DNA from 2 places in the Thermotoga sp. Cell2 genome. Region 2 is predicted to be linked to the other one. Evidence: predicted binding sites of a transcription regulator. Region 2 holds the regulator's gene; the other holds the start of a gene.

Region 1 (12,266 bases), 480 kb from region 2:
ATCCATGTCTGGTGCAAAGAACTCCTTAGCGGGTCTGACCTCCGTCCTGAAGAAGTCATCGAAGAGCCTGTCGATCTCCCTCTGGAGTTCCCTGAACGGCCTGAAGATGTCTTCTCTTCTTCCAAGGAGCATCGTGTCACCCCCTTTTCACTGGTTCGATGTTTCTCCACCAGTTGCAGATTTGTAGAGGTATTCTCCTATCTTCATACTTTCCTTCTGGAGATCATCGAAGAGCATCTTCACTTTTGGTATGTCGTTTCTGTTTATCGCGTCTCTGAGTTCTCTGATCATGTCTTCGAGTCTGGACTTGAGATCCGCTGGTATCTTATCTCCGTGTTCTTTCAGAGTCTTTTCTACGCTGTATGCGAGATCGTCTGCTCTGTTCTTGAGTTCGATTTCTTCTTTGAGACGTTTGTCCTGTTCTTCGTATCTTTTCGCATCTTCTATCATTCTCTTTATTTCGTCTTCGGAGAGCTTGTGTCTTCCTGTGACTACCATGGACTGTTCTTTTCCAGAACCGAGATCTTTTGCGGAAACGTGGACTATTCCGTCGCTGTCTATGTCGAACGTGACCTCTATCTGAGGAACACCCCTCGGTGCCGGTGGAATTCCAACGAGTTTGAAGCTTCCAAGGAAGATGTTTTCCCTCGCAATCGGCCTTTCACCCTGATAGACTCTGATTTCTACTTCGGTCTGACCGTCTTCAACCGTTGTGAAGATCTTGCTCTTCCTCACGGGTATCTTGGTGTTCCTCGGGATTATCGGTTCGAAGAGTCCGCCTTTGACTTCTATTCCGAGTGTTAGTGGTGTTACATCGACGAGAACGATATCTCTTCCCTTTGCTCCTTCGGTGCCTGCGAGTATCGCCGCCTGAATCGCTGCTCCGATAGCAACTGCTTCGTCCGGGTTGACGCTCTTGTTGGGTTCTTTTCCGAAGAACTCCTTTATGAACCTCTGCACCATTGGAACTCTGGTCATACCGCCGACGAGTATGATTTCGTCGATATCCTGTGGTGAGAGCTTTGCATCGTTCAGTGCCTGTTCGATTGGGCCTCTTGTCATTTCAACGAGATCTCTTGTGAGCGATTCGAAGAGACTTCTGGTGATTCTCATTTCAAGGTGCAGAGGCTGTCCGCTCGGAGAGACAGCGATGAACGGCAAACTCACATCGGTTTCCATCTTCGTTGAAAGCTCTATCTTGGCCTTTTCGGCAGCGTCTCTCAATCTCTGAAGCGCCTGTCTGTCTTCTCTGAGATCTATTCCGTGCTGTTTTTTGAATTCCTCTGCCATCCAGTCGATGAGTCTCTGATCGAAGTCGTCTCCACCGAGGTGGTTGTTACCAGCTGTAGCGATGACTTCGATCACACCTTCTCCTATCTCGAGTATGGAGACATCGAACGTTCCACCACCGAGGTCGTAAACCAGCACTTTCTCTTCTTTTCCAGCTTTATCGAGTCCGTAAGCGAGGGCCGCTGCGGTTGGTTCGTTGATGATCCTCAAGACCTCAAGACCTGCTATGATTCCAGCCTCTTTCGTTGCCTGTCTTTGGGCATCGTTGAAGTAAGCGGGACAGGTGATGACGGCTTTCTTTATTTCACCACCGAGGTACGCTTCCGCGTCGTTCTTCAGCTTCTTGAGGATGAACGCGCTGATCTCCTGAGGAGTGTATTCTTTATCGTCTATTCTCACTTTGTAATCAGTTCCCATTTTTCTCTTTATGGATTTTATCGTTCGTTCAGGATTGAGTATCATCTGTCTCTTGGCGGGTTCTCCTACGAGTATCTCTCCACTCTTTGTGAACGCAACCACGGATGGTGTGACCCTGCTTCCTTCAGCGTTCGGTATCACTTCAACTGTACCGTCCGGTTTCATCCAAGCTATAACAGAATTTGTCGTTCCAAGGTCTATTCCCACAACGAATTCTTTCTTTTCTGCCATTGTGCCACCTCCTCAGAACCTTTTCTCATCCATGAGAAATTATAGTGAGGCACAGAATGGGATGTCAAGGGGTCGTATGAGAATTTGTACAAACATATATTCGTCTCATAATGATGGAAATCGAATATATAATTTTTTAGAAACAATATCGTATAGCAAATGAAACTTTTGAATGATAATAACAATTCAGATCGAAAGTGTGCTATAATTTGTTCTGTCGGGGAGGGATCGAAGTGAAGATCGCGGAAATCTCTTCGAGAAGACCCATAGCCATCTTTATGCCGTTGACAGCTGTTGTCTTCCTTGGTTTCATTTCGTTTCAGCATCTCAAGCTGGATCTTCTTCCTCAGATAGAGTACCCTTACGCTGCTGTTATAACCACGTACATGGGAGCGGGCACGGAAGAAGTCGAAGAACTCGTAACCAAACCTCTTGAAGGGTACATTTCCTCAACTCCGGGTGTTAGAAGGTTCACCTCCATGTCGATGGATTCCGTTTCTTTCATCCTCGTCGAGTTCGACTGGAATGTGAAAACCTCCGAAGCCGTTGGAAGACTCTCAAGGTACGTAGATCTTGCCACTCGCGACCTGCCAGAGGGTGCGAATCCTGTGGTCGTAGAGTTCGATCCTTCCTTACTTCCCGTGTATGCTTTCTCAACGGAAGATGACTACGAAGATGTCGTGTCGAAAATCAAAAGACTGCCGGAAGTCGCCAGTGTAGAAGTGATGGGAAAACCAGAAAAAATCGTCGAGGTTATACTTGATCAGGAGAAAATAAAACGGTTCGATGTTGATCCTTCGTTGATAGAGACCATCCTTTCAGGGAATCTCGTTTACCCGTTCGGCTATGTGAGCGATTCTGAAGGAAACATTTACCCCGTTTCCGTCGATGGCCGGTTTGAGAACATAGAAGATCTCAAAAACACAATAGTTGGTTTCAGGGGAGTGAAATACCAGTCCCTTCTGCAGGGTAAGGTACCGAACATACTCGTTCCCGTGAGATTGAGAAACATAGCCGAGGTTAATATAACGAACGAAAGCGTTCAGGGAGAAGTCAGGGTCAACGGAAAGAAGGCTTCTCTCATCGCTATCTACAAAAGAAGCGGTGCGAACACCGTCAAAACTGTCCGTGAAATAAAGAGGATACTGAGAGATTCCAAAATAAATTACATAGAGGCCATGAACCAGGCTTATTACACTGAAAGAGCGATCGACAATCTTCTCAAGAATCTTCTCTACGGCTTCATCGCGGCTTTCGTGGTGGTTTTGATCTTTTTGAAGGATTTCACGTCAACCATCGTCACTTCGTTTTCCATTCCGCTGTCCCTCACGATCACCTTTGTTCTTCTTTACGCCTTCGGCTTGAACCTCGACACGCTCACGCTGGGCGGTCTCATCATGGCACTGGGAATGCTGGTGGACAATTCCATAGTCGTGTTTGAGAACATATACCGCCATCGCTCCCTCGGTGATCCAATACCGGACGCTGCGAGAAAAGGTGCGGGAGAGGTGTGGCTGGCGATTCTTGCTTCCACACTCACAACCGTTTCTGTTTTTCTTCCCATGGTGTTCTTCACAGGTTTTGTAGTGAGACTGTTCAAGTATTTCGCCATTGCGTTCGTCTTCGCACTTTCTTCTTCGCTGTTCGTATCTACAGTCGTCGTTCCAGCGGGTACAAGGTGGATAAAGCCAAGAAGAGGAAAACTCACCGAAGCACTGCAAAAGCATTATCGGAAGGCATTGGAATGGTGTTTGAAGAGAAAGAAACTGGTCCTGGTGATTTCTTTTGCTCTGGTTGCAATCTCCGTGATTTACCTTCTTTCGAAACCTCTGGGTTTTCTCCCGTCTTTCCAGACGAATCTCATGGTGATAGATGTGAAACTTCCCTCTCAGTCGTCTTATGAAAAAACCACCGAAGCTGTAGAGCAAATAGAAGATTACCTGAACAAACACAGAAACGAGTACAAAATCTCTTCTTTCGACTCGGAAGTTGGAATAACGAATATCTACTCTCAAATAATGGGAAGGGGACAGAACGAAGCAAGAATAATGGTGAACCTCGGAGGAAGCAGGAGGGAATTCGCGAAAAACAGAGAGAAACTGAAGAATGCCATCTCCCAGCTGAACATTCCAGAAGCGAAAATAGAAGTTCTTGAGCAATCACAGCAGATATACGAAATTCTGGGCTATCCTGTGACGATCGAAGTGAGAGGAGATGATCTTTCTCTGATACAGGAAAAAGCAAAAGAAATCTTCGAGCGTTTAAGGGAACTGCAGGAAGTCAAAAAGATTCAGATAAGAAATTCCTTTGAAAAGGAAGTCCTTCATGTGAAAATAGACCGGAACAAAGCCCTCATGAACGGTGTGGTGACAGGCCAGGTCTTTTTGGATCTCCAGACCTACCTTCTCGGGAAGAAAATCGGAACACTGAGAACGGAAGAAGGAACACTTCCCATCGTTTTGAAAAAGGCAAAATCTCTATCTCCCGAAGACTTATCGAAGATTTCGCTTACTGGTCTCAAAGGGGATGTCTCTCTTGGTGCAGTTTCAAACATATCGAGGGAAACACTTCCTTCTATAGTGGAACACTCCGATGGAGAACGTGTTGTTTACGTAGATCTGGTGAGTATAGAAGGTTCGATCGGCGAAGTTGCAAAGAAAGTAGAAAATCTTCTAAATGAAATTGATCTTTCTGGTGTAAAAGTGGAAATCACCGGACAGAAAAGTTTCATGGACGAAGCGTTTTCGGAGCTTCAGTATGTTGTTTACATAGCGATCGCACTCGTATACATGATTCTCGCTGCGCAGTTCGAGTCTTTCACACTGCCTTTCATTATATTCTTCACCATACCCTTCGCTGTCGTTGGGGTTGCCTTCGCGGTTTTCGTGAACGGATACTCACTGAATGTACCCGTTCTTGTTGGTCTTCTCACCCTTTCGGGAACGGTTGTGAACAACGCCATCGTGATGCTGACAAGAATAGAACAGATAAGACAGGAAAAAGGTCTCTTAGAGGCCACACTTGAAGGTGCTCAGAGCAGGTTGAGACCCATCCTGATGACCACCTTCACCACGATCGTTGCGCTTCTACCAACTGCACTTAGCCACGCAGAAGGATCGGAAATAGAGTCTCCAATATCGTGGGTGGTGATCTTTGGAATGCTTATATCCATGCTGTTCACTTTGTTTGTGATCCCTGTGATCTACACTGCGATCAGAAGAAAAGTCAGAGTATAGATGAGAGCTTCTCAACTATCTTCTCACAGCTTTCTGGATCGCGCACAGCAACGAATATGGTATCGTCTCCTGCGAGAGTGCCCACTATCTCGTCTATGTCGAGTCTGTCTATAACCCGAGCGATACCGCTTGCGGTACCTGGTATCGTCTTTATGACGATGAGATTCCCTGCCCTGTCTATACTCTCAACGAAGGATTTGAAGTTTCTTTTCAGCTCTTTCCATGGATCGATCACAGGGGTTTCATCGAGAAGTTTGTACACGTAGTTTCCGCTCTCGTCCATGATCTTCACGGCACCTATCTCTTTCAGATCTCGAGCGACGGTCGGTTGAACAGCTTTTATTCCATATTTTTTCAGTTCTTCTACGATCTGGAATTGATTACTTATTTTTTTCTCATGTATAATCTTCCTTATCAGTTCCTGTCTTCTCTTCTTTGAAATTTTCAATTGAAAACACCTCCGAAGAACATTTTTGAAAGCATACAACTATATATATAGCATAAATATGAAAAATATGAACAGAAAATTCAATTTTTATGATGTTGTTATCAAAAAAGTAACGTATTGGTTTATCAAACGAAAAAAATGATTGCTAAGATAATTGTGGGGGGTGGGAATATGATCAAGAAGGTCAAGACGGGAATTCCGGGGATGGACGAAATCCTTCACGGCGGAATTCCTGAGAGAAACATCGTGCTCATCTCTGGAGGACCCGGTACCGGAAAGACGATCTTCTCTCAGCAGTTCATATGGAACGGACTTCAGATGGGGGAACCCGGCATCTATGTTGCACTCGAGGAACACCCCGTTCAGGTGAAGAAAAACATGGAAGTTTTCGGCTGGAACGTTGATCCTTTTGAGAAGGAAGGAAAGTTCGCCATAGTGGACGCGTTCACTGGTGGAATCGGTGAATATGCCGAGAAAGAAAAATACGTCGTAAAAGACATAGACGATGTCAGAGAGCTCGCCGAAGTGCTGAAGAGAGCGGTGAAGGAAACACAGGCAAAAAGAGTTGTGATCGATTCTGTAACCACTCTCTATATCACGAAACCCGCAATGGCAAGAAGTATTATCTTCCAGCTCAAGAGAATACTCTCCGGTCTTGGATGTACATCGCTCTTTGTGAGTCAGGTGTCAGTCACTGAGAAGGGATTCGGAGGTCCTGGTGTTGAACACGGAGTGGACGGTATCATCAGACTGGATCTTGATGAAATCGATGGAGAGCTCAAAAGAAGTTTGATCGTCTGGAAGATGAGAGGAACGTCTCACTCGATGAGGAGGCATCCGTTCGAAATAACCGATAAAGGAATCGTCATACATCCTTCGGAGGGGGGTGAAGAAAAATGAAACTCAACTTCAATCCCGTGACCAAAGAGGAGATTCACCAGCTCGAGATCGCTTTGCTCGTTGGTACACTTTTCAGAAAGGAAGTGCTCGAGGAGATCAGAAATTCTGCTGAGAGGCTCACCTGGGTTGACAGCCTGGCGGTGGCCGCCGGTGCCCTCGCAAGGGCAAAGGCAGGAATGACAGCTTCCGAAATAGCAGAGGAACTCGGAAGGACAGAAGCAACAATCAGAGAACACGTCAAGGGAGAAACCAAAGCCGGAAAGCTGGTGAACGAAACTTATGAACTTCTGAAGGAAGGAAAGTTGAGTGTGGAAGGATTGATAGGTGAGGGTATCAAGGTAGTCACTACTACTACTGGTAGTGACGAAAAGCTCCAGGAAGTCAAGAAAGAGCTCGAAGAAATCAAACAGAAACTTGAAAGTGTGATTCAGAAACTGTGAGGCGGGGAATCAATCCCCGTCTTTTGTGAACAGAAGAACCACTATTCCTCCTGAAAGCACAGCAAGACCCAGTGTCGAAAACATAAGAGAGTAAGACTTTTCTGCGAGCAATCCCGCCAGGAAAGGTCCGATGGTTGCTCCAAGAAATCTGGCAGAGCTCAAAAGACCAAGTGCTCTTCCCCTCTGAAGGTAGTGGAATCTTCTTCCAAGAAAATTGTTCGATCCGTTGATGAAAGCTCCAAAACTCGCTCCCAAAAAGGCATAAGCCAGCACTGGTGCCCAGTTCTCAGGTATCATCATGAGAAAGGGAACCAGTGAAGACATGAAAATGCCTAGAACACTTATGAACTTCGGATCTGTTTTTTCAACGAGTTTTCCAAAGAAAAAATGTGATGGTATCTGGATGAGTGGATTCACAGCCGTGACGAAACCTATCGTTGAAGCACTATAATGAAATCTTTCGTTTAGATAGACAGCTATCAATGACATGGAGCCGGAAGTTCCCATCTGCCTCAAGAGACTCCCCAGGTACAGTGCCCAGATTCCATGCTCCATTACCTTTCTTCCAAAATGAAAGTCTTCCTCTTTCTTCTTTTGGATCTTCTCTTCTTTCAACCCGAGAGCAGGAATCACGGATACTGCCACGACTATCGAAAAGAAAACAAAAGCGAGTTTCAGATCCATGAACATCAGCAGAAAACCTATGGAAATCCTGCTCAGAAGCATCCCAAGTGAATTTGAAGAGTTGTAAAGTGAAAATCCAAGTGACATTCTCTTTGCAGTGCTGCTGAGCGCCATGGCAGCGGGAGGATACATTCCGTTGAAGAACGCTATGATCATAGAGACGAACAGAAAAGCAGAGGGAACGTTTATGACCGCGTACAGAGGATAAAAAGCAGATGCTAGAACGAGGCTCAATATGATGAATACCTTTCTTTTCCCAATTTTGTCCGAAATTCTTCCCCAGAAAACGTTAGAAAAGGTGTTCATTGCCCCTTGCAAACTGGAAAGGAGCCCTATCATAAAGAGAGTTGCTCCTATTTCTTTCATGCGAAGCTGTATCAGAAGATTGAAACTCATGGTGCCCATAGAACGAAAAACATTGGTGAGAAAGAACATCCTTCAACCCTCCAGCAATTAGTTCGGCATGTGAATTATTTTATCACAACAATGAGAAACATCAAACATCAGAAAAATGAAGTGTAGAAGAAACCCGCCTGAAGCGGGTTTCTAATGAATTTGAAGATCATTTTAAAGATTACAATTTAAATACTTCCATCCCTTTTTCTAATTTTTCTGCAATCTGATCCAGTTTATTCATGGCTTCGGACAGTGTATTGACAGCCTTGGCCTGTTGTTTCATCGCTTCTGCGATTTCGTTCATTTGCTTCGCTACTTCTACCATTGATCTGCTTGCGTTGTCCATGGCGCTGCTCATTTCTTCAGCCGCCGCGCTCTGCTCTTCAGCTATTGCTGCGAGATTTTGAATCTGCGACACTATGCTGGATATTCCCTGAGCTATCCTGTCAAACTGGCTCGCTACAACCTCCGCACTGCTGCTTATGTTCTCCACTGCCTGCACCGTTCCTCTCGTCTCTTCGTTCGCTTTCACCACTTCCTGGCTGATCTGATTCAATATCTGCCCTATTTTTTCCGTCGCACTCTTGCTCTCTTCTGCAAGTTTTCTTATTTCATCCGCCACAACTGCGAATCCTCTTCCCGCTTCTCCCGCTCTCGCCGCCTCTATTGCCGCGTTCAAGGCGAGAAGGTTCGTCTGCTCTGCTATCGAGTTGATCGTATCGAGTATCTGTCCTATGTTCCTTGCGTGTTCGTTCAACTCCTCTACAACACTTGCTGTTTGTTCTGCCCTGCTTCTTGCCTGTTTTATCATCTCGACTATTTCTTTGATGGCCTTCTCACCTTCTTTTGCTGATTCGCTGACCTGTGTAGATTTTTCTGAGAGATCCTGAGCTGCTCTGGAAACGTTTTGAGCGCTCGCTGCTACTTCCTCAACCCCACTCGTCAATTCCTGAATCGATGCCGATGTGTTACTCACGTTCGATTCTACATTTTCCACCCGCGATGTTACTTCCTCGATAGTTGAGCTGACTTCCTGAGCTACGGAAGCTACACTTTCTGCGTTTCGTTTTATTTCAGATGAATTGTTCTTTATGTTTAAAGCTATTTCTCTGAGGGATTTAACCATATGTGTTAGAGCATTTCCAAGTTTTCCGATCTCATCCTTTGAATTGAGCTGGATTTCGACAGTCAAATCACCTCCAGCAATCTTATCTGAGATAGATGCAAGGTGTTTGAGCGGTTCCGAAATATATCTTCTCGACATGAAGAGCGCAAAGACTATTGCAGCAACCAAAGAAACAAGAGTGATGGTTATAAGAACCACCGTGGATTCTTTCACTTCGCTGTAAACGATTTCTTCTGGTACCACGATAGCGTATATCCAGCCGTTCGGTAGTTTTTTGTACCCAGTTCTTCTTGGAATACCATCGAACACGTATCCAAACACGCCGCTTTCCGATCCTGCATGCCACTTTTTAAAGAAATCCGTGTCTTTTATGTTTTCGCCTATGTAATCCTTTTTGCTGTGAAGAGTGATAGTACCATTTTCATCGACAAGAGCGCTCATATATCCCTTTTCTACACCTTTTTTGAAGAGCTCATCAACCAGTTTTGAACAGTCAAAATCAAGGCCAAGAACACCTACGATTTCCTGACCGATCTGGACCGCTTTTGCGATTGTTATGATGGTTTTTCCAGTTGAAGCATCCGCGTAAGGATCGGTGATGACGATTTTACCTAACTTAGCAACTGCGTCTTTGTACCATGGTCTCACCCTTGGATCGTATCCTTCTGGAAGTTCTTGCTCTGGAACCAAATACATCCTTCCATCTTTCAAACCTACATAGACATTCATAACGTTTGGGTAGCTCTTCAGAACTTTCTCGAACAAGCTTTTCACATCTTCTTCGTTGGTTTCATCCCTGTACAGATTGATCACACCCTCATCGCGGGAAAGCAAATCCACAAGTTGTGTGTGAGCCTGTAAGAAGTTCCACAGTGCATCGGCGCTTCCTTCTGACTGGGTCAGAAGGTTCATATCAGTTTGTTCCAGCATCTTGCTTCTAATCGTTATCGTACTCAAAGTACCAACAAACGTTATACCTGCACCAAGTATCAGCACTATGATCATAATTTTCCAGAAAACAGGTAAGTTTTTCACGGCAACACCTCCTTTGCGTAAAATTATAACTGCAGTTCATTGTATTTTCATCTGCTACCCGTCTGCCTAGGAACAAGAGACTTTATCCACTCGACAAAAGCGGGATAATTCCTCGTCTGGACATAAATTCTTCCTGGGCCTGTGAAGGTACACACCAGACCTTCTCCACCGAAGAGTGTGGATTTCAGGCCACCAAATGTTCTGACGTTCCACTTCACCGTTCCATCGAACGCCACGACATGTCCTGTGTCAACGGTAAACTCCTCTCCCGACTGAAGTTCTATAGATTTTATTCCTCCAAATGAAGAAACGGCCACATCACCGTGACCAACGAATTTCAAGAGAAATATTCCTTCACCAGAGAAGAATGACTTCAAACCACCGAATGAAACGTCCATTTCCACCGAAGGATCACATGCCAGGAAAGAAGTCGATTGAACGTAGAGGATGTCTTTCAGAGGTATCACGTCTATATCTCCCGGAAGCTGAGGAGCCAGACCGACTTCACTTTCTCCGCGGGAGATGTACGTGTTCATGAAAAAGTTCTCCCCGCCCAAAATGGCTCTTTTGAGGGCTTTCCAGACACCTCCCGTTGCTGAAGTGTTAACTTCGATGGGGTCCTTTCATGTAAACCATCGCACCCGGTTCTACCACAACACTCTCCCCAATCGAAAGAAACACCTTCAAAAGAGCGTAGCTACCTTTCAGTACGATTTCGTACTTCACCCTTTCCCCTCCTTCTGTAAAACTCACAGTGATTCTTCAGAAAGCACTCTTCACACAGAGGATTCTGCGGTTTGCAGATTCTTCTTCCGAATTCGACCATAGAACCGTTGATCGGCCCCCAGAGATCTTCCGGGAGCAATTTCTTGAGGGCTTCTTCTGTTTCTTCCGGTGTTCTTGTCTTCACCCAACCCAGTCTGTTGCTGATTCTGTGAACATGCGTATCAACCGCGAGGGCAGGTTTTCTGAAACCCACCCACAGCACTATGTTCGCTGTTTTTCTTCCCACACCGGGAAGTTTGAGCAGTTCTTCCAGCGAATCGGGAACTCTTCCGCCGTACCTTTCCACGAGGATCCTGGATATCTCCACGATTCTCGCGGCTTTTTGCCTGTACATCCCGGACTCCTTTATCAAATTGTAGAGATCCTCTGGTTTTGCCTTTGCGAGTTCCTGCGGTGTTCTGTAAACTTCGAAGAGCTTCTTCGACGCTTTCTCTGTGTTCTCGTCGCGCGTTCTCTGGCTCAGGACAGTGGAGATGAGAACTCTGAATGGATCCGTTTCTTTGTGGTTCCTTGGAAATCGCTTCACGATTTCTCTTGCCAGCTCTTCTATCAAAGTACCACCTCACAGTTTTTCCATGAGACTCCTGTAAGCAACGTAGGTTTCGAAGAGGTCCGCCTTCGAGGAGATTTCAAAAGGAGAGTGCATTCCGAGAAGGGCAGGTCCCATATCGATCACATCGGATCCTCTCTCAGCAAAGAACTTGGCAATTGTTCCTCCTCCGCCCTGGTCCACCTTCCCGAGGGTGGCCACCTGCCAGATGACTCCCTGTTCGTTCAGCACTTTTCTCACACGAGCTACAAATTCAGCGTGCGCGTCGTTCGTGGAGTATTTTCCCCTTGCACCCGTGTACTTCACAAGAGCAACTCCGTATCCCAGTTTCGGAGCGTTGTGAAGATCGTGGACATCTTTGTAAGGAGGATTCACGGCAGCGCACACATCTCCGGAGATGACAGAGGTATTCTCAAGAACTTCATCGAGCACGAACTCCGAATCTTTCGCACCCTGCATTTTCAGAATTTGTCTGAGGGCTTTCAAGTAGAATCTGGCTTTTGCTCCCGTGTTTCCGTCGCTTCCTATTTCTTCCTTGTCGAAGAAGATCACACCTATCGATTTTTCGGAATTTGCAGACAGAAGCGCTCGAAGAGCTGTGTAGGCACATATCCTGTCGTCCTGTCCATACGCTCCTATGAGACTTCTGTCTATTCCTACCTCTCTCGGTGAGAAAACAGGAACCACTTCTATCTCACCGCTCACGAAGTCCTCTTCGGTGATACCG
Region 2 (12,266 bases):
TCCTGTTATCACCGGTCAAGGATCCAACTCGTTTCGGTGTAGCTGTGATGGAAGGTGACAGAGTGATAAAGGTTGTGGAAAAACCCAAAATCCCACCCAGCAATCTCGCCATCGTGGGGCTCTATCTCTTCAAAAGTAAGATCTTCGAAGGGATAAAGAACATAAAACCTTCCTGGAGGGGAGAGCTCGAGATAACGGATGCTATCGAATATCTCATTGAAAAGGGCGAAAAGGTTCGGGGTTACATCGTCTACGGTTGGTGGAAAGACACTGGAAAGCCAGAAGATCTGTTAGAGGCGAACAGGAAGATCCTGATGGAGACAACCGAAGAACTTCTCGGGGAAATGGATGACAAGTCCTCCATACAGGGGCCCGTGAGAATAGGAAAAGCGTCGAAAATCGTCAATTCTGTGATCAGAGGTCCCGCGGTTATAGGAGAGAATTGTTTCATAAAGAACTCCTACGTAGGGCCCTATTCCTCAATAGGAAACAGAGTGATACTCGAAGATTGTGAAGTGGAAAACAGCATCGTGATGGATGAATGCTCTATAACAGGTGTGGAAAAAAGAATAGACTCTTCCATATTGGGAAAGGGAGTTTCTGTGAAAGGATCGCAGAAGAGACCCGCGAGTTTGAATCTCATCTTAGGGGACATGAGTCGGGTGGAGCTTTAAAAAAGAGGGGCTTTGAGCCCCTCTTATTGTTTTGTCCATTTCACGATGATAGGCGAGGCAATGTAAAGCGAGGAATACGTTCCCACAATCGTACCCACCGTCATTCCGAAAGCGAAGGGTTTGACGGCGTTTCCAGCAAACAGAAGAAGAACAAAAACGACGAAGAACGTGGTGAGAGAGGTGTTTATCGTTCTGGCGAGCACCTGATTTATACTCATGTTCACGATGTTCACCATGTTCCTTCCGCGATATCTTCTCATGTTCTCCCTGATCCTGTCTGAAAGAACGATCGTGTCGTTGAGAGAGTAACCGAGTAGTGTGAGAAACGCTGCCACCGCCGCGACGTTTATCTCGTAGCCGAACAGCGAGAAGAATCCCATGGTGATGAGCACATCGTGTATCAGAGCCACAACAGCGGCGACTCCAAAGATGAATCTGAACCTGATAGTTATGTAGATGAGAAGCGCAACAAGAGCCACCAGAATCGCTGTCCACGTTCCCCTTCTGATCTCTTCGGCTGCCGTTCCACTGATCTCATTGAAGGACACCACCTTGCCAGAAAGGAGCTTTTCCATCTCTTCCTGAATTTTCTGCTTTTCATCCGGTTCGTAAGTTTTCGGAACGATAATGGAGTACTTCTGAACGTTTGAAGGATCTCCCGCGGAACGAACTTCTACTATTCTCGCGTTTGCAAATTCCTCAGAGATTTGAGAAATAGCGGCCCTTATGTCGCTTTCCGTGACCTGTTTGTCTTCAAATCTCACTATGATTTCGGAACCACCGGTGAATTCCACTCCGAAGTTGAATCCTCTTGTAAATATGGAAACGATGGATACCGCTATCAGTATCAGCGAGATCGTAATGAAGATCTTCGACTTTCCCATGAAATCAATTTCTTTTCTCATTGCCCGGTCCCTCCCTGCACCTCATTGACTCTGAGCGGCTTGATGAAGCGCGCAAGTGCATCGAGAAGCAGACGGCTGAATACCAGATTCACAAAGATACTTCCAAGTACACCGATGATCAGAGTGATGGCAAAGCCTTTGATGGTTCCTGTGCCAAAATAGTAGAGAATGAGACCTGTGAGTATCGTCGTGATGTTCGCGTCGAGTATCGTCGAAAGCGATCTGTCGAAACCAGCCGCTATGGAAGTTTTAACAGGTTTACCCAGCCTCATCTCTTCTTTTATCCTCTCATATATGATCACGTTTCCATCGACGGTCGTTCCTATAGTGAGGATGATACCCGCTATTCCAGGGAGGGTGAGAATGAATTTGCCGGCTGCCATCACACCAAGAAGTAGTACGGTGTTGTAAATGAGTGCAAGATCGGCGACTATTCCCATCGCTCTGTAGTAGATGATCATGTAAACGAGAACGAGTATTAGTCCGATTATTCCTGCTTTCAAGGAAGCATCGATCACATCACGCCCGAGGAGCGGTGCAACCCATCCCGAAGAGGTTTTTACGAGCCTTGCGGGAAGCGCGCCACTCCTTAGAATGGCAGCGAGCTGTTTCGCTTCTTCCAGTGAGAAATTACCTGTTATCTCTGCCTTCCCATCAGTTATGATTGCAACCACTTGACCAACGAATTGAACAACATCGTCGAGCACTATAGCGAGTCTCTTCTTTGGATCATAAGTTCCCTCGGGAACGTACAGCGCCTGTGTGATCCTCTTGAACACATCAACATACTCTTTTGAAAGCTCAAAAGAGACCTTGTAGCCGTATCTTCCAGTTCTTGTCTCCACTTCCGGTCTTGCATACACGATTCTTGGAGCTTCAAGAACCAGGTCTTTCCTTCCCATTATCTCTTTTTTCACGAGGTACCACTTTCCATCTCTTCCTTTGAGCCATACTGCGTTCTCTCTTCTGGCTTCAAGGGAAAGTTCAGGTACTTTGCTGGGATCTTCACCGAGGTACTCATCGAGAACCTGAGCAAAGTAAAGGACACCCGTCGATCCGATCAACTTTTCCGCCTGGACCGTGTCGGTCGCCCCGGGTATCTCCACTACTATGTAGTATTTGTTATCCCGGAGTACTTTATTCACAGCTGCTTCTGTGTAACCAGCCGCATCGAGCCTGTTTCTCAGCACGGTCCATACGTCATCCACAACATCGGAAGGATTTTCCGTTTCCTGAAGAACTTCAACCATGTATTCGATCCTTGCACCACCTTTTATATCCAAACCAAGACGAATATTGGACGTCCATCCTCCTTTACTGGGCCAAAAGATGGCGAGCAGAGCGCCAGCCAGTACCAGTAGAACCACTACGAGTCTTACTCTGTCTCCCCTCATTCATCATCCCTCCTGATTTTCCTGTGACCTCTCCTTTATAACCGTGGAAATAGCTCTTTTTGTTATCTCGAGTTCCGTGGAATTTGCTGTTTTGATCTTGACGGTGTCTTTTTTGATATCGATGACTTTCCCGACAATTCCTCCGATTGTGACGACCGTGTCTCCTCGTTTCATCTGACTTATCATCTGCTGGAACTGTTTTTCTCTTCTCCTCTGGGGAAGGATGATCATGAAGTAAAAAATGGCTATGAAGAATATCAGCATGAAGAGGAGACTTCCCCAGCCACCACCTGTTGTGGTTGTGGTGGTACCGTTCGAAGCACCTGGAGCTGCTGCGTAGATGATCTCAGGCATTCTCCTTTCCTCCCTTCTCAAATATCAATTGAAGCCGTCTGTAAACCAGTGGAACCAAAATGAATTGAAGAACGATACCGGGAATACCCGTGGTGAAACTCAACAAAATGGAGGTTAACGGCTGAAGCTTGATACCAATGAGAGCCCCAAGAACGTAGTAAGAAACCGAGTAAACGAGTCTTCCAAGAACCACAGCGATGAGGATTCTAACGAATATGTTTTTCTTCATAACCCCCATAACGAAACCGTACGTGAACACCTCAGGTATCATAAAGAGAAACATTGGAAATGGAGGCATTCCCATCGTTAAAAACGAAAGAATAGGAAGTACCGCACCTGTTACTCCTCCCACAAAGGCTCCAGAGGTCGCTCCAGCGAGCATAGCTACCAGGTGAAGAGGCAAGAACATTCTCCCGAGGTTCACCAGGTGAAAAAGATAGGCAAGAGCTACACCAACAGCGAGCCACATGGCAGTGTAGGTCAGCTTCCGCATCTGCATATCACCCCTCTTTTTCGAACTTCGAATTGATTATATCATCTATTATGTTCCTGGCGTTTTTCACATCCTGGTCAATAGCAGCCTTCAGCTCTTCGATTGAATCAAATTTCTTCTCTTCCCTCATGAATTTCAACACTTCCAGTTTCAGCTTCTTTCCGTAAAGATCGCCTTCGAAATCCAGGATGTACACCTCGTACTTCACGTTTCTTGCATCACCCACGGTGGGCCTGAAACCCACGTTCATGACACCAAATTTTTTCTTTCCATCTGGAAAATGAACTCTCACCAGATAAACTCCTCTTTTCAAATCTACAAGTTTTTCATTTCCTCTATCGATGTTAGCGGTTGGAAATCCCAACTTTCTTCCAAACTCCCTGTCTCTGTGGACGATTCCTTCGATCTCGAAATATCTGCCAAGATACACAGGTATTTCCTCTGCTCTTCCCTTCTGAACGAGATCTCTGATCAGAGAACTGCTCACTCTTATTCCCTGAACAACGATATCTTCAATTTCATAGACTTCCACACCTTTCTTTCTGAGAAAAGACGTGTCTCCACTCGCGTTCTTGCCAAATCTGAAATCCCTTCCAACAACAACAGCCGATACTCCAGATAGATACCTTTCGACAAACTTTTCTGGAGTGAGATCCTTTATTCTGAAAAAATCCAGAACAACGGTTCTGGCGTAGCGAGAGAGCATCTCCACCCTGCTTTCTACCGTCATGAGAAGACCGGGAAAATTCGGCGAGAAATATTCGGGAGGATAGGATATGGTGTAGATCAGGCTATCGTCCTTCTTGAAGAATGATATTTCCTTCATGGTCCTCAAGACCTCCTGATGCCCGATGTGAACTCCATCGAAAACTCCGATGCTGACAACCATTCCTTTCACCTCGTGTTAAAGACCTTTCTGAGAGTCAAAACTCGCTCGTTTCTTTCGTGCTTTCTCAAGGTTTCCAGAAAAGAAGAATTTCTTTCCGCTTCAGCCAGAGCAAGTAACTGTCCCTCTTCGTTGAATACTCTGACAACTTCCCCCTTTTTGAAACCGTCCCATTCTTTGAGCATCTCAAGGTGTATTTGAGAACCGTTGAGAATCGTTTTCGTTGATTCCTGATGAACGACAACACGCGGCAGCCACTCAAGGCATTTTTCGAGTGGTATGATCCTGTTTTCAATCTCTTCAGGAGCGGCTTCGAATACGTTCAAACTTTCCTCAATTGTATAAGATCCCACGCTCTCTCGTACGAGCTCAACGGCGGTGGCACCACAGCCGAGCTTGTAACCTATATCCATACAGAGAGATCTTATGTAGGTGCCGGGAGACACTTCCGCTCTGAAAGAGACGTCTCTCCCCTCAACATTCACATCCCATATCTTGAAGATCTTCACTCGCTTTGGAGGAAGATTTATGATCTTTCCCTCTCTCGCCAGTTTGTAGAGACGTTCGCCTTTGTGTTTCTTGGCAGAATAAGCGGGCGGAACCTGGTCGTATTCTCCCACAAAGGAAAAGATTGCTTCTCTTATTTCTTCTTCGGTGGCATTGCATTCTCGTTCCTCAACAACTTCGCCTGTTATATCGAAGGTCTCAGTTATCAAACCGAGCCTCATCCTTACCCAGTACACCTTTTTCAAATCTTTGTAGAACCCAAGAATTCTCGTACCTTGGTTGACACCGATTATGAGAACACCACAGGCGAACGGATCGAGAGTTCCACCGTGTCCGACTTTCCTCGTCTTCAATTTTTTTCTCACTTCGTCCACAACATCGTGCGATGTGGGTCCTTTAGGTTTGTAGGCTACAAGGATTCCGTGCTTCACTCTTCTTCCTTATCCTCCTCTTTCTTTTCTTTGTCCTTCAGAGGATCGTATCCAAGTTGAACCAGCAGCTGGTGAACTTTTACACTCGCTTCTATGCCTTTGTCCTCGTAAAAGCGGATTTCCGGAGCAACGTAGAGCCTCAGATTTTTGGAGATAAAGGTTCTGAAAAAACCCTTCGCCCTGTTCAATATTTCAACCGTTTCCTTTCGTTCTTCCGGTGTTCCGAGAAAACTGACATAGACGTCTGCGTACCTTTTGTCCTTTGATAACTCCACTCTGGAAAAAGTGACAAAATCTTTCTTCAAGCGGGGATCTCTCAGCTGTTGAAGTGCTTCCATCAAAAGTTTTTGAATCTCCGATTCGAGCATGGCCTTTCTATAGGCTGGATTCATTCTTTCCACCTCCTAATCTATCTGCAAGAATTCCTGAGCCTTGCTGTACTTCTCCTTGGATTTATCCAGTATTCTCAAGAAAGTTTTTGGTTTCACTTTCAGCACATTCAGAGCAAACGGAGAAAGTTCTGGATCTCCCCACGAAAGAGATGCCCCTTTCATCATGAGATTCGCTATCACATCTCCAATGTGGACCATGGAAACCTGGTTGACGAAGAGTTCGTTCGGGTTGCCCGCGACGTTGTGGTGAAATTCCGCAGACAAAACGAGAAGATCTGGAAAATTCCACTTCCTGAGCAACTTTGCGCCCACTTCGGAGTGCGGTGGAATTCCAAGCTCCTCTTCTATGTCTATGAGGTTTTTCTTCGTCTTTTGAGCAATTTTGGCTTCCGTTTCAAGTATATCGGAGAACAGTAGATCATAAACTACCTTGCCCAGATCATGAAGGAGTCCTGCTATGAAGATCTCTTCCTTGAGAGGATAGCCCATTGTTTCTGCAACGGTTTCTGAAGCGATAGCACTCGCTATGAAATGCTCCCAGAGCTTTTCACGATCGATTCCAGAGGAACTGTTTTTGAAAACCATATCGTAAGTGAAAACACTGAGGGCGAGATTTCTCACCGTTTTGAAGCCAAGGATCATGACCGCTTCGCTCAACGTGGTTATCTTTCTTGGAACGCCATAATAGGCTGAGTTGGCCAGTTTCAACACCCTAGCACTCAAGCTTGCGTCCATCATGAGAGTGTTCGCCACTTCAGTAGAAGACGCATCTGGCTTTGAACAAACGGCGATTATCCTTTGAACAACAACGTTTGGTGAAGGTAACTTGTCTATTTCTTCAATTATCTTGTCTATTATCTTCGCCGGCACGGTCTTTTGGGATCCACACAAAGAATCTGGATCCCTTACCCACCTCACTTTCCACCCATATCCTGCCGCCGTGAAGCTCCACGATCTCTTTTGTTATGGCAAGGCCGAGTCCCGTTCCAGGCACTTCGTAGGTCAACGAAGAATCCACCCTGTAAAACTGTTCGAATATCCTATCCTTTGCGTGATCCGGTATTCCTATACCGTTGTCCTCTACAATTATGAGAACACCGCCATCTTTCTCATCCAAGATCACCTTCACGTACTTATCAGGAGCATCTTTCTTTGAGTACTTCACCCCGTTGTTGAGAAGATTCAAAAGCACCTGCTTGATCCTTGTTGGATCAACATGAGCTTCCACAGGGCAGGAAACATTACTCTCAAAGAGAACATTCACGTTGTGAGATGAAGCAAATTCTTTGATCGCGTTCACCGCACTTTCTACGAGATCACAGAGATCAACTTTTTCTCTGTTTATTTGAAGGGATTTCCTTTCAAGCCTGGAAAAGTCCAGTAACTCATTCAGGAGATTTTCGAGGTGGTTGCTTTGATCTATTATCACCTCGAGGAACTCCTTGAGGGTGCTGAGATCCAGTTCCTCCAGACTGTTGTAAACTGTTTCCGCATAGGCTTTTATGGCCGTTAAAGGTGTTCTGAGCTCGTGCGAGATGTTCGCTATGAACTCCGTTTTCATCCTGTCTATTCGCTTCAGTCTTTCGAGTTCTTTTGATTCTGTCACGTTTTCAACGATCGTCAGCGCCTGAATTTCACTGCCGAGGGCAAGAGGTATCGAGGTGATGGAAAAGAATTCTTCCCCTGATATCACTTCACCCACTCTTTGTGTTCGCAAAGATATTGCCTCTTCTGACAGAGAAATGGCCTTCTTCAAAACTTCATCTGGAAAATTCTCCTCTTTGAACTTCTCATTCTGAAATTTTATTTCCCCATTCGAATAAACGAAGATCCCCTCTGGAAGACCGTTAAGAATGACGTTCACGTAGTTGTACGTTTCTTCTAACTCCCTGTACAACTTTATGTTTTCCAGAACGATCGCCGAAAGAAACGAAAGAACTTTGAAAATCTCTGTTTCTTCCATTGATGGCTGGTGATTCAGTAGCACAATTAAGCTTCCAAACATCCTGTCCTGTTTCACAACAGGGACTATTCCAACATAACCGAATTCATCCTCCACAAAGACAGGGTTGGATTGTCTGATGGACCAGTCAATGAACTCTTCGAATCTTTTTATATCGATGTCTCTTCCCCAGATTTTTCTCTTGTTTTCATCGACGAGAACCACCTCTTTGATATCAACAACTTTTTTCACCAGGTTCAAAAGACCCTGAAGAATATCGTTTTCCGTTTTCGCATTGGAAAACTCCATTATCATTATTGAAAGGAGTAAAAACAGACGGTTGTTTTGTTCTTTTATTTCTTTTGTTTCCTCCAAAGAAAAGTCACCTCACAATTTCTGTTGCCGCTTTTCTCAATCGATTCATCACCGCAAATAGAATTCCCCTTTCTTCAAATCCCTCAACAATTATATACTCTTTCCCCATTTTTTCAGCCTCACGCAGAGCAGAAAAAAATGTTTTGTGCGATACTGTAGGGTTTTTTCAAAGATCCTACAACGATTCTGTCGTCGTACAGTTCCTTTCTCTCTTGAACACAGATGACCACATGATCCGGATACTTTTTCAATACTTCCTCCATCTTCGTCAAATCTTCTACGAGTATCAGAGGCTTTAAAGGAGCGTAGTGTCGGTATTTCATTCCCGGTGCAAGCGGTCTGCCTTCAAAATTTCCTTTTCGTACAAAATCGGGCACAACGAGTCCCGGAAAGAGCTCTTTCAGTCGTTCAACTTCCACTGGCCCTGGCCTCAGAAGAACAGGCTTTTCCTTTGTGAGATCAACAATGGTGGACTCCAAGCCGAAGGGGGTATCCCCTGCGTCGATTATCAGCTTAACTTTGCCCATGAAGTCTTCTACGACGTGTTTCACGTTCGTAGCGCTGGGTCTTCCCGAAATATTTGCGCTTGGAGCGGCTATAGGATTTCCAAAGAGTTCTATCAACTTCAGGGCCACCGGATGTGCTGGCATCCTCACAGCCACCGTCGGAAGACCAGCGGTCACCACGGGAGGTATCTTTTCGGATTTTTTTCGAAGAATAACCGTCAACGGCCCCGGCCAGAACTTTTTCAAAAAATCCAGATGAGGTTCATAACCTTCCGCGATTTCCTCCAGCTGTTCTAAGGAATGTATATGAACAATGAGAGGATTGTCAGCGGGTCTTCCTTTCAGCTCGAAGATCTTCTTGCAGGCTTCTTCGTTGTACGCGTCCGCTCCTATTCCGTAAACGGTTTCGGTAGGGAAAATGATCACTTCTCCGTTTTGAAGAAGTTCGACTGCTTCTTTCAGAACTTTCTCGTTGGGGAAGAGGGGATCCACCTTTAACACTTTGGTCACAGGTTTTCCCTCCTGATATGATACAAAATAAAGGGGCCCTTCGGAGCCCCTTGTGGTGCCGAGGGCGGGACTTGAACCCGCACGGGGTCATCCCCCAGCTGATTTTGAGTCAGCCGCGTCTGCCATTCCGCCACCTCGGCCCTCCAATATATATAGTACCAGTTTCTTCTTTTTAAAGTCAAGATCAGAGAATTTCGCTTTCTTCTTGAATTCTTTTAAAATGTGTGCTAAACTATAATTAGCACTCAAAAGAAGGGAGTGCTAAATCGTGAGGAGACTCAACAGGAAGAACAGTGATGCTTCGAAAAAATTGAACGATCGTCAAAGAAAAGTGCTCTACTGCATCGTGAGAGAGTACATAGAAAATAGAAAACCTGTGAGCTCACAGAGAGTTCTGGAAGTGAGCAATATAGAGTTCAGCAGTGCCACTATAAGAAACGATATGAAAAAATTGGAGTATCTTGGATACATATACCAGCCCCACAAATCGGCTGGAAGGATTCCAACTGACAAGGGGCTGAGATTTTACTACGAAGAGATGCTGAAGATTTCAAAGGAGACATCAGAAGCGGATCTCGCTGTGGAGACTTTCAAATCGGTGCCTCTTGCCGATCCGGAAAAAATTCTCTTCCTCGCAGGAAATCTTCTAGCCCGATTGACGCAGGGTTACGTCCTCATAGAAAGACCAAACACAAGAGATTTGAAAATACTCAGAGTGATGCTCATTCCTGTTTCGGAGGACTACCTCATCTTTTCCATACTGACAGAGTTCGGCGTTTCCAGAGTTACCCCCATCAAAACTCAGGAACGACTGAACTGGGAAGAAATTGAAAGACAGCTCAACTTCCTCCTCAGAGGCAGGACAATAGGAGAAGTGTTGATGGGTAAAATAGAAAGCCTGAAAGGAAGTGGCTTTCTCAGATTGATAGAATCTCTGATAGGTGAGACTGTCGAAAGATATCTGGATGCGGGGCTTGAAAATCTTCTAAAGGATGAAACTCTCACTCTGGAGGACATCAGAAACCTTCTCGAAGAAGTGAAAGATCAGAAATTTCTTGAGAGCTTAGTTGGAGAAGGCATAAGCGTCATGATAGGAAGGGAAATTGGCAGAAAAAATCTGGAGAAATTCGCTGTTTTTTCAGGAAGATACTTCAAAGGAGAATCTCCTATCGGTAGTGTGTACTTCTTCACGTCGAAGGTTACGAAGTACGATAGAAATCACAGGGTGTTTGAATACATTCTGAACCGTCTTTCAGAGTATTTCACTTCAACTTCCAGGAGGTGAAAAGATGAGCGAAAAAGAGAAAAAGGAGCTCACACAAGAATGTGAAGAACTGAAAGAAAAATACAAAGAACTGGAAGAGTATGCAAAAAGGCTGAAAGCTGAATACGAAAACTATCGTGAGGAAGTCGCCCGTGAAAAAAGAGAATTGATAAAGAATGCGAATGAATACCTCATATCGAAACTCATTCCCGTTCTCGATGATTTCGAAAGGGCATTGAATCAGGGAGAAAAGGGAGACGCCTTCTATGAAGGCGTGAAAATGATATACAAAAAACTCCTGAACGTCTTGGAAAAAGAGGGGCTTACAAAGATCCACGTGGGAGAGAAATTCGATCCTTTTGAACACGAAGCAGTTGAAAGAGTAGAAACAGAAGACGTGGAAGAATACACTGTCCTTGAGGTAGTAGAGAGTGGTTACAAATTCCACGGGAAAGTCTTGAAACCCGCAAAAGTGAAGGTTGCAGTGAAACCACGAAAGAAGGAAGCAGAGAAGGTTGAAAAACCTTCTGACGAGAAGGAGTGATGGTTCATGAAACGTGAAAAAAAGGACTACTACGAAATTCTCGGTGTTCCCAGAGACGCCACACAGGAAGAAATAAAAAGGGCTTACAAGAGACTCGTAAAAGAGTGGCATCCAGACCGGCATCCGGAAAACAGAAAGGAAGCCGAACAACGTTTTAAGGAAATTCAGGAGGCCTACGAGGTCCTCAGCGATCCACAGAAGAGGGCCATGTACGATCGTTTCGGGTACGTAGGAGAACAGCCCACGTATCAGGAAACAGAATCTGGTGGCTTCTTCGATGATATATTCAGAGAGTTTGAAAACATCTTCAACAGAGACATATTCGACGTTTTCTTTGGGGAAAGACCGCACCAGGAAGAAAGAAGAGAATACGCCCGAAGAGGCGAAGATATAAGGTACGAAATAGAAGTAACTCTCTCCGATTTGATCAACGGAGCGGAGATACCCGTGGAATACGAAAGGTACGAAACCTGTCCAAGGTGTGGCGGAACAGGCGTGGAACCCAATGCCGGATACATAAACTGTCCAAGTTGTGGTGGAACGGGAAGGATCAGAGAAGAACGAAGATCGTTCTTTGGTTACTTCGTCAGTGAGAGAACTTGTGAGAGATGTGGCGGCACAGGGAAGATTCCACGGGAATACTGCCACGAGTGTGGTGGAAGCGGCAGAGTTCTCAGAAAGGTCAGGAAAACGGTGAAAATACCGCCAAATGTGGAAGATGGAACCCAGCTTAGAATCACTGGCGGTGGAAATGCTGGATATTACGGCGGACCTTACGGTGATCTGATAGTCATCGTCCGCGTGAAACCAGATCCTAGATTCAAAAAATCCGGTTCAGATCTCGTGTACGATGTCACAATAGACTACCTTCAGGCTATCTTGGGAACAACCGTTGAAGTTCCTCTTCCAGAAGGCGGTACGACGATGTTGAAGATTCCTCCGGGAACTCAGCCGGAAACCGTCTTCAGGTTGAAGGGAAAAGGCCTTCCAAACAGGTATGGAAGGCGCGGAGATCTCATCGTGAACGTGCACGTTGAGATACCAAAGAGTCTCTCCAGAGAGGAAAGAAAAGTCCTCGAAGAACTGGCG

The links. Region 2 encodes HrcA, which represses chaperone genes, less so after heat shock. Its sites were predicted from a motif close to ATTAGCACTCNNANNNTNNGAGTGCTAAT; they were not measured.
Region 1: the regulator HrcA is predicted to act here: its motif matches at 2,090-2,118, upstream of dnaK (molecular chaperone DnaK).

Annotation. Positions count from the first base shown of each region.
Region 1 is NZ_CP003409.1:536,931-549,196, forward strand. It holds gene CELL2_RS02785 (Hsp20/alpha crystallin family protein) at 1-132, opposite strand, end outside; gene dnaK (molecular chaperone DnaK) at 148-1,938, opposite strand; gene CELL2_RS02795 (efflux RND transporter permease subunit) at 2,172-5,174, shown strand; gene argR (arginine repressor) at 5,164-5,622, opposite strand; gene CELL2_RS02805 (KaiC domain-containing protein) at 5,794-6,522, shown strand; gene CELL2_RS02810 (transcriptional regulator) at 6,519-6,962, shown strand; gene CELL2_RS02815 (MFS transporter) at 6,972-8,081, opposite strand; gene CELL2_RS02820 (methyl-accepting chemotaxis protein) at 8,221-10,203, opposite strand; partial or broken gene CELL2_RS02825 (TIGR00266 family protein) at 10,251-10,929, opposite strand; gene nth (endonuclease III) at 10,901-11,542, opposite strand; gene CELL2_RS02835 (aminopeptidase) at 11,552-12,266, opposite strand, start outside.
Region 2 is NZ_CP003409.1:58,969-71,234, forward strand. It holds gene CELL2_RS00325 (glucose-1-phosphate thymidylyltransferase) at 1-674, shown strand, start outside; gene secF (protein translocase subunit SecF) at 698-1,579, opposite strand; gene secD (protein translocase subunit SecD) at 1,576-2,973, opposite strand; gene yajC (preprotein translocase subunit YajC) at 2,977-3,327, opposite strand; gene CELL2_RS00345 (ECF transporter S component) at 3,320-3,820, opposite strand; gene ribF (riboflavin biosynthesis protein RibF) at 3,828-4,709, opposite strand; gene truB (tRNA pseudouridine(55) synthase TruB) at 4,715-5,644, opposite strand; gene rbfA (30S ribosome-binding factor RbfA) at 5,641-6,036, opposite strand; gene CELL2_RS00365 (HDOD domain-containing protein) at 6,049-6,906, opposite strand; gene CELL2_RS00370 (cell wall metabolism sensor histidine kinase WalK) at 6,875-8,353, opposite strand; partial or broken gene CELL2_RS00375 (L-threonylcarbamoyladenylate synthase) at 8,361-9,369, opposite strand; tRNA gene CELL2_RS00380 (tRNA-Leu) at 9,423-9,509, opposite strand; gene hrcA (heat-inducible transcriptional repressor HrcA) at 9,638-10,654, shown strand; gene CELL2_RS00390 (nucleotide exchange factor GrpE) at 10,659-11,177, shown strand; gene dnaJ (molecular chaperone DnaJ) at 11,184-12,266, shown strand, end outside.